One region of the Trichocoleus sp. DQ-A1 genome, then DNA from elsewhere that is predicted to be linked to it. Evidence: predicted binding sites of a transcription regulator. Region 1 holds the regulator's gene; the other holds the start of a gene.

Region 1 (4,383 bases):
ACAAGGCTATCATCGCTATCTAATCCAGAAGTGAGTTGAGTCCACAGTTGCTCTAAGTTACTCCCAGAAGCTGCGATCGCTATTTTCTCTGGTAGATACTGCAACGCTCCGACTGGTTGAGATAGGCTGGGAGTTGTCGGGGGGATTTCCTGTCCGGTAGCCGCTAATAAAGCGGTTTCTGCCAGCAATCCTTGAGTTTTTGGAGAGATGGCGATCGCTAAACTCTCATAGGTTGGGTCAATTTCCATCTGTGAATTGTTCCCCAGCAACTTCGCCAGCGCGGGTAGATTCACATAAGTCAGACCAATTTTCGGCTGAGAGATGCTTTCGATTGCCCGCTGATAAGAAGTTGAATCGCTGAGGCTGAGATTGGGCGCTTGCACATTATTAATGGCTTCTTTCAGCACCCTAGGATTATTGGCAAACAACACAAAGCGATCGCCAACAACTGCGGTAGCAACCGAGTTTTGAGCTGAGGCGCGGTTTATTGCGTCTTTTGGCAATGCCGATCTATCGCGGTTGTAAAAGCCTTTATTTCCAGCATCTTGAGTTTTGACGACCGACTCTTGATTCTTATAAATCAGCTTGACACCTTTATAAGTCTCAAAGACTAAATCTGTCTCAACATTTGCTTGCTTCTGCCAGAACAAATCCACAAACTCGCGGCTGCGTTGCGGATTTTTGGTGGTGACAGCCAGTAGCAGCCCGCGCTGCTCTCCATTGTCACGGGTGCGATCGATATCTAAGCTGGTGAGAGCCAGCGTGATTTCATCCCCCAGCCAGGGTTGGATATCTCGGCGATAGTCCAGATCCGTGTTCGCGAGTAAGCTTTGTTTAAATTGGTTGAGTTCTGCACGCGATCGCTTGCGGTTCGCGGGACGCGCTACAGCCTGCCGCAACCCTTCCAACCGATCTGGATTCACAAGCAATGACACCATTACGGGTGCCTTTTTCGGCACAAATATGGTGGCAGATGGGTTCGTCACCTCCCCACCCCCTAGAAGGGCGAGAGGACTGTTTGCCCTCAGCCAGTAAAAGCCACCGGCACCAATTAACAGCAGCACTAAAACGCCAGCTGCCAGAACGTAGAAAAACGAGCGTCGCTTCATGGTGAAATGTAGACCTTGGGTGAGCGCGATTCAGCTAAGAACACTAATCCCGATGCCAGAACCTATTATTTCAGCTCATCGGACTGCCAACTATTAAAATCTTAGTTAATCTCCAGCGTTGCACAACCTCATGTCTGCTCAATCTTTTCGCCAAGATATTCCCCAGATTAGCGTAGAAGAACTTGCCAGCCGTCTTGCCGATTCCCCTGAGAGTCTGCAATTGGTGGATGTGCGAGAACCACAGGAAGTTGCGATCGCCAGCATTGAGGGTTTTGAAAACCTCCCTTTGTCGGAATTTGCCGACTGGGCTGACCAAATCCACGCCCAGTTCGATCCGCACGCCGAGACGTTGGTCCTCTGCCATCATGGCATCCGTTCGGCTCAGATGTGCCAGTGGCTCCAAATGCAAGGCTTCACCAATGTCAAAAATGTTGCTGGTGGCATCGATGCCTACTCGCTCCGAGTTGATCCGACGATTTCCCAATACTAACGATCCCAGTGCAAAACTATCTTGAAGCTGAAACCTCTTCCCCAACCCCTTTCCTGCAACAAGAGGACAAGAATTCTCTTTCTTCCCTACTAAGGACAAAGGCTGGGGCTAGATTTTTTAATTAAATACGGTTCACGATATTGTTTTAATTTTTACTAGCGAAATAAGTATTTAGAGGTTTTGGCTGACAAACTTCAATGCAGTCGAGTAGACTACAGACAATCCTGATAGAGACTGTGGACTCTAGAGTTACGGGTAGCGATAATGTCCTAACTCTGCGATCGATCGTCATGATATGTCTAAGGTTGGAGTTCGGCGGCTGTTATGCTTCTACTGGCTGGGTGTGGCGAACCGGCAGGCAGAAGGCAGCATCTGCTATTCTGTTTTAACCTATCCTATTTTAATCGGCTGCTTGCTTGACAAGAGCGCCGGACTTACTGAGAAATTCATCATCAGAAGTCCAGGAATTTCCAATTGTTTTTAAAACCCTATCCAATTCGGCTTTCGTTTAAATGGCTAGGCAAGTAAGTCTGACTGACCGTCAACAACGTATTCTCTGGGCAACTGTCCGTCACTATATTGCGACGGCTGAGCCAGTCGGCTCAAAAGCTTTGGTAGACGAGTATAATCTGTGCGTCAGTCCAGCGACGATTCGCAATGCAATGGGCGTCTTAGAGAAAGCGGGGTTGCTCTATCAACCCCATACCTCGGCTGGACGGGTTCCCTCTGACTCTGGCTATCGAATTTATGTCGATCAATTAATTAAGCCTTCTGAAGCCTTGGGGCGTCAGGTAGAGCAGTTATTCACAGACCGTTTGAACTTGGAACATCAGAGTTTCGAGACTGTGTTGCGGGGTGCAGCGCAAATTCTGGCAACGCTCAGCGGTTATATTACCCTGATCACGATGCCGCAGACTCGGACTAATCGTTTGCGGCATTTGCAACTGGTGCAGCTCGATCCGGGAAGGGTGATGCTGATTGTGGTGACGGATTCTTATGAGACGACTAGCGTCTTAATGGAGTTACCGCTCTCAGAATCGGAGGATGAGCAACCGGACGCAGAAATTGTAGATCGGGAGTTGCAAATTTTATCGAATTTTCTGAATAGCCACTTGCGGGGGCGATCGCTCAGTGAATTGGTAACTTTAGACTGGAGCGAACTAGACCGAGAATTTCAACGATATGTCGATTCTTTGCGAAATCTGCTCTCCGACTTGATCCGTCGCACTTCTCAACCTGCCATAACCCCAATTATGGTTCGCGGCGTCGCTGAAGTATTGCGTCAGCCAGAATTTTCCGAGTTACAGCAAGTGCAGACGCTTATACACCTATTGGAAGAGGAACAAGACCAGCTGTGGCCTTTAATCTTTGAATGGCCTAGACCAGATGTCACGGCTATCTCAGATGTACCTTCTGGTTCGCGGGTGACGGTGCGGATTGGTTCGGAAAATCCTTTAGAACCGATGCGTACCTGTACGCTGATTTCTGCAACTTACCAGCAGGGTTCAGTACCCGTGGGAAGTGTGGGGGTTTTGGGGCCAACGCGGATGGTGTACGAAAATGCGATCGCACTCGTTGAAGCTGCCGCCGATTATCTCTCTGATGCTCTTACGCAACCCGCTTAATTTAGAAAACGGCTACCCAATAGCTAATCGCGATTAGCTATTGGGTAGCCGTTCACTACGAACCACGAACGATAAATATGGCTAATTTCGATTAGCTCTAATTTTTACTTTTCATTTTTCATTGATATGGTTAGAAAAGTTGGCTTTTGGTCGCTTTGGGCAGCATTTATTACCTATGCCTTTCTATTAGCGCCTCCTGAACAACCAGGCACTTTTGAACTGATAAAAAATCTCTCTACAGGTCAATGGACGGGGATTAACCCCCTAGTTGTCGCTCTATTCAATCTGCTGGGCATCGTACCGATGATTTACGCCTGCCTAATGTTGATTGATGGCAAACAGCAAAAGGTAAAAGCTTGGCCTTTTTCGGCGTTCTCTTTTGGAGTCGGAGCGTTTGCTTTGCTACCTTATTTAGCACTGCGAGAACCCAACCAGGAATTTCACGGAGAAAAGAATTTATTTCTAAAAATACTCGATTCCCGGTGGCTTGGTTTTTTGCTAACATTCGGTGCTGGGAGTTTGGTTGTATATGGCTTATTGGGCGGGAATTGGGCAGATTATATTCAGCAGTTCCAGACAAATCGCTTCGTTCATGTCATGAGTTTGGATTTCTGCCTGCTGTGGTTAATATTTCCCGCACTTCTGGGAGATGATATGGCGCGTCGGGGAATCAAGAATTCTACACTTTTTTGGATAGTAGTGCTGATTCCTTTGTTTGGGGCTTTAGCTTATCTTTGCCTGCGTCCTCCCTTACCAGAAACTAATGCCGAAGCTTTCTCCACGGAACGGCAACCCGCACAATCTAGAAATTAAAATTTGATGGAAATATGGCTAGAAAAACAGCACTTTGGTTATTATGGGCTGGATTTATCTCCTATGTTTTGCTGCTGGCACCACCAATTACGCCAGACACACTGAGGCTCATTAAAAATATATTGACGGGTCAGTGGACCCAGGTCAACCCAATTATCCTTTCTATATTTTCCCTGATTGGCATCTGGATACTCATCTATAGCTGTCTTTTGTTCGTCGATGGGAGGATGCAAAAGATTCGTTTCTGGCCTTTTGCTTTGGGTTCAGCGGGAACGGGAGTGATTAGCCTAATACCTTATTTAGCATTGAGGGAACCGAATCAAGAGTTTTCCGGGCAAAAGGATAC
Region 2 (4,383 bases), on a different contig from region 1:
AAATTCATCCCCCTCGGTCGTTACGGTCAACCAGAGGAGGTTGCTGGTTTAGTTCGATTCCTAGCCGCCGATCCGGCTGCCGCCTATATCACGGGTCAAACGCTCAATGTGGACGGCGGTATGGTGATGGCATAGCGACCATAGCGGCAGAGGACTGTGAGCGTAGTGACGCTCTCCTCGCGGTCGGAGTGGGAAAGAGAGAGGCAGACGAAGAATAACATCCATCACTGCTTACTATGGAGTTAGTCTTGCTCCCTGCGAGGGAAACTATGCGAATTTCTTTTGAACGGACTGGCGGCTTTGCTGGGATGCGCCTGACAAAAGTTTTTGACATTACGACTCTGCCTGCAAATGAAGCAAATCAGCTGCGCCTCCTGATTGACGCAGCTGATTTCTTTGATTTGCCTGCCGCGATCGCTTCCAACACTCCCCAACCCGACCGCTTTCAGTACAAGCTAACGGTGGAAGAAAACACTCAGCAACATACTGTTTTAGTGAGTGAATCCGCCGTACCTGGAAACTTAAGACCGCTGCTGGAATGGCTGATGGCAGCTGCACGCAGAAATTAAAAATGAAGAATTGCCTCTTCCATTTTTAATGCACGCATTTTTAATTTAAATCACTCCCACTTCTTGCCAACCTTTGCGGACTGCATTCTGCTCCTTGGAGCCTTCGCCGTAGAGTTCTCCAGCGACTGTAATGAGAGTATTCGCAGCCCGTTTAAAATTCGCTCTAGAGCGCAGGCGATCGCGTAAAGCGATATACCAGATTTTCCCTGCCTTTTCCCAAGCGTAGCCGCCAATTTCCACTGCTGCTAAATAAAAGGCACGGTTGGCAATCCCTGAGTTAATATGCACGCCTCCGTTATCTTCCAGCCCTTTGTAGCGGTCTTTATAAGTCGCAGGCTGGGGGTCTTTGCCTAGCACTGGGTCGTCGTATGCTGTCCCCGGTGCCTTCATTGAGCGAATCCCAACGCCCTTAACATTGGCGGTAAACAAACCTTCCCCGATAATCCAGTCAGCTTCCTCGGCGGTCTGATTGAGAACCCGCTGTTTTACCAGAGAACCAAAGACATCGGAAAAAGATTCATTCAGAGCGCCGGATTCGCCGTAATAGATTAGATTGGCTTCATATTGGGTGACGCCGTGGGTTAGCTCGTGACCAATCACATCAATCGCCTTAGTAAAGCGTTCAAAAATCTCTCCATCCCCATCACCGTAGACCATTTGGTCGCCGTTCCAAAAAGCGTTGTCATACTTCACGCCAAAATGAACCGTCGAGTCCAAACGCAGCCCTCGATTGTCGATGGAATTCCGCTCGAACACCTGCTCGTACAAGTCATAAGTTGCACCCGATCCGTCGTAGGCTTCGTTGATCGCGGCATCTTCGCTGGGAGGATCGCCTTCACTCCGCACCAAGGTGCCTGGTAGATCGTTGCCATTTTTGGCATCAAAGATGGTACGACGCTTCTCACCCGCTGATGCTGCGAACGAGATATTCCCCACTGTCAAGCGCCGTCCGCGAAACTGTTCTGACACGGTTAAGGTTTGAAAAGCCCATGCCCGCTGCTCAGGGTTGCCATTCTGGAGAACCTCCTTCAGCATATGAGGAGGAACGATACAACAAATGGGATGAAGTCTATCGCAGCAAGGTTGCAGCCCTACCGCTCTTTTTTTTGGTGAACGCATAAATTATTTCCTTTGTCAAGGACAGAGCATCAAAAAGTGGATGATAAACGCATTCAATCCAATCCGCTCTAGTTATCGAGAATTCGGCAATTTCGTTACAAAAAGTAACTCAAACGTGCGATTGATTGCTCTAGCTGTTTATTATGTACCTCCCCCATATCAGTCGAGGTGAGGACTCTCATCCTCTCCGATTAGCACTCTGTGCCAGTGAGTGCTAAATTGACTAATGGAAGCGCTCTGAAAACCTAAAACATGGCAAAAATCGTTGCATTTAATGACGAATCGCGGCGGGCACTAGAGCGGGGCGTGAACGTCCTGGCAGACGCCGTTCGCATTACGCTGGGGCCGAAAGGGCGGAATGTCCTTCTAGAGAAGAAGTTTGGCGCACCCCAAATTGTGAACGATGGTATCACCGTTGCCAAGGAAATTGAATTAGAAGACCCCCTGGAAAATACAGGCGCTCGACTGATTCAGGAAGTGGCATCCAAGACGAAAGATATTGCGGGTGATGGCACGACGACAGCGACGGTTCTGGCTCAAGCGATGATTCGTGAGGGCTTGAAGAACGTAGCGGCTGGGGCAAATCCAGTGAGTTTGCGGCGGGGAATCGAAAAAACGATCGCCTTCTTAGTGGAGGAAATTGTAGCGATCGCGAAACCAGTGGAAGGTAGCGCGATCGCTCAAGTGGCAACCGTCTCCGCTGGTAACGATGAAGAAGTCGGCAAAATGATTGCCGAAGCGATGGATAAAGTCACCAAAGACGGCGTGATCACCGTTGAAGAATCCAAATCGATGGCAACGGAACTGGATGTCGTCGAGGGGATGCAGCTGGATCGCGGCTACATTTCTCCCTACTTCATCACCGATTCCGAACGGATGGTGGTGGAATATGAAAACGTCCGGATTTTGATGACGGATAAAAAAATCAACTCTATCCAGGATTTGATTCCCGTCTTGGAAAAAGTTGCCCGTTCCGGTCAAGCTTTGCTGATTATTGCCGAAGACATCGAAGGAGAAGCTTTGGCAACTTTGGTGGTAAATAAAGCGCGGGGCGTACTGAATGTAGCCGCCATCAAAGCGCCTGGATTTGGCGAACGCCGCAAAGCGATGCTGCAAGATATCGCCGTTCTCACTGGCGGTCAGCTAATCTCAGAAGAAGTTGGTTTGAGCCTAGATACCGTCTCCCTGGAGATGCTGGGAACCGCTCAGAAAATCACCATTGATAAAGAAAACACCACCATCGTCGCTGGTGATGCCAAGACGGCAGATGTGCAAAAGCGGATTGCCCAAATTCGCAAGCAGCTAGAAGAAACGGATTCTGACTACGACAAAGAAAAGCTGCAAGAGCGAATTGCTAAGCTTGCCGGTGGTGTCGCCGTCATCAAAGTGGGTGCGGCGACCGAAACCGAACTCAAAGACCGCAAGCTGCGGATTGAAGACGCCCTCAACGCGACCAAAGCTGCGGTGGAAGAAGGTATCGTTCCAGGCGGTGGCGCGACGCTGATTTACCTGAGCAAGAAAGTTGCTGACATTAAAAATAGTCTGGACGCCGAAGAAAAAGTCGGTGCTGACATTGTGGGCAGATCTCTAGAAGCTCCCCTGCGTCAGATGGCAGATAATGCCGGTGTCGAAGGCTCTGTCATTGTCGAGAAGGTGCGCGAGACTGATTTGAATATCGGTTACAACGCGGCTACCGACACATTTGAAGACCTGATCGCCGCTGGGATTATCGACCCTGCGAAAGTTGTACGTTCGGCGTTGCAAAATGCCGGTTCGATTGCCGGGATGGTGTTGACCACTGAAGCCCTGGTTGTCGAGAAGCCTGAGAAGAAAGCGGCTGGTGCCCCCGATATGGGCGGCATGGGCGGCATGGGCGGCATGGGCGGCATGGGCGGCATGGGCGGCATGGGCGGCATGGGCGGCATGGGCGGCATGGGCATGATGTAGTCCATTGTTCGCGTCCCCAGCGCCCACAGGTTGAAACCTGAAGCTAAAAACACAAAGCCCACCTTTGTGGACTGAAAGAAAAGCAGCTTGTCTCAAACGGCAAGCTGCTTTTTTGTAGCGATCGCTCATTGTAAGAGTGTTACAGTATTGAAAAATTATAGGGTTCAAACCTACTTAACTGGGATAATTCCTCAAACTTCTGTTTAATCAGCATTTTAGGAAAATTTTCAGTAAATACTGTTACTTTAGGTAAATCATCGGGAATCTTATATGAAGGGAGTTCCTTAGATATTTTTCTTTCAGCTAGAGGATTAACTTTAACAATGCTAGTCTTTTTTCTTCACGGGGTTGCTACACGGGATGTTAAATATGGAGATAAATTGAAAGGTTTTATTACAGAAGAGTTTACCAAAAGAGGTGAATTACTCCCTCACTTTTATTATAGTTTTTGGGGCGATGTTTTAAATGATGTTGGGAGGATGTGGAACTGGATTCATCAAGATTTACAGGAAGTTAAAAAGGAATCTCCAAATTTAGATATTCAAACCATTTTGAGGTATCAACACTTTAGACAAGGCTTTCTATCTGAATTCGTTGGAGATGCTTTCACCTACCTTAATCAAGAACGGGGCGTAAAAATTAGAGAACTGATTGCAGATCAACTAGAGGACTTTATAAGACGTAACCCTGAAGAAACTGACCTTCATATTGTTGCCCATTCCTTGGGAAGCGTCATCCTATGGGATAG

The links. Region 1 encodes HrcA, which represses chaperone genes, less so after heat shock. Its sites were predicted from a motif close to ANTTAGCACTCNNNANTNNNGAGTGCTAANT; they were not measured.
Region 2: a site for HrcA is predicted at 1,878-1,908, ahead of groL (chaperonin GroEL). Genes of this name have one in related genera too.

The regions. Positions count from the first base shown of each region.
Region 1 covers NZ_JAMPKE010000005.1:176,802-181,184, forward strand. The annotation lists gene NDI33_RS07745 (DUF3352 domain-containing protein) at 1-1,109, opposite strand, end outside; gene NDI33_RS07750 (rhodanese-like domain-containing protein) at 1,240-1,599, shown strand; gene NDI33_RS07755 (hypothetical protein) at 1,797-1,988, shown strand; gene hrcA (heat-inducible transcriptional repressor HrcA) at 2,112-3,224, shown strand; gene NDI33_RS07765 (DUF2834 domain-containing protein) at 3,351-4,037, shown strand; gene NDI33_RS07770 (hypothetical protein) at 4,052-4,383, shown strand, end outside.
Region 2 covers NZ_JAMPKE010000026.1:68,140-72,522, forward strand. The annotation lists gene fabG (3-oxoacyl-[acyl-carrier-protein] reductase) at 1-135, shown strand, start outside; gene NDI33_RS20590 (protealysin inhibitor emfourin) at 270-569, shown strand; gene NDI33_RS20595 (M4 family metallopeptidase) at 615-1,688, opposite strand; gene groL (chaperonin GroEL) at 1,941-3,635, shown strand; gene NDI33_RS20605 (hypothetical protein) at 3,959-4,383, shown strand, end outside.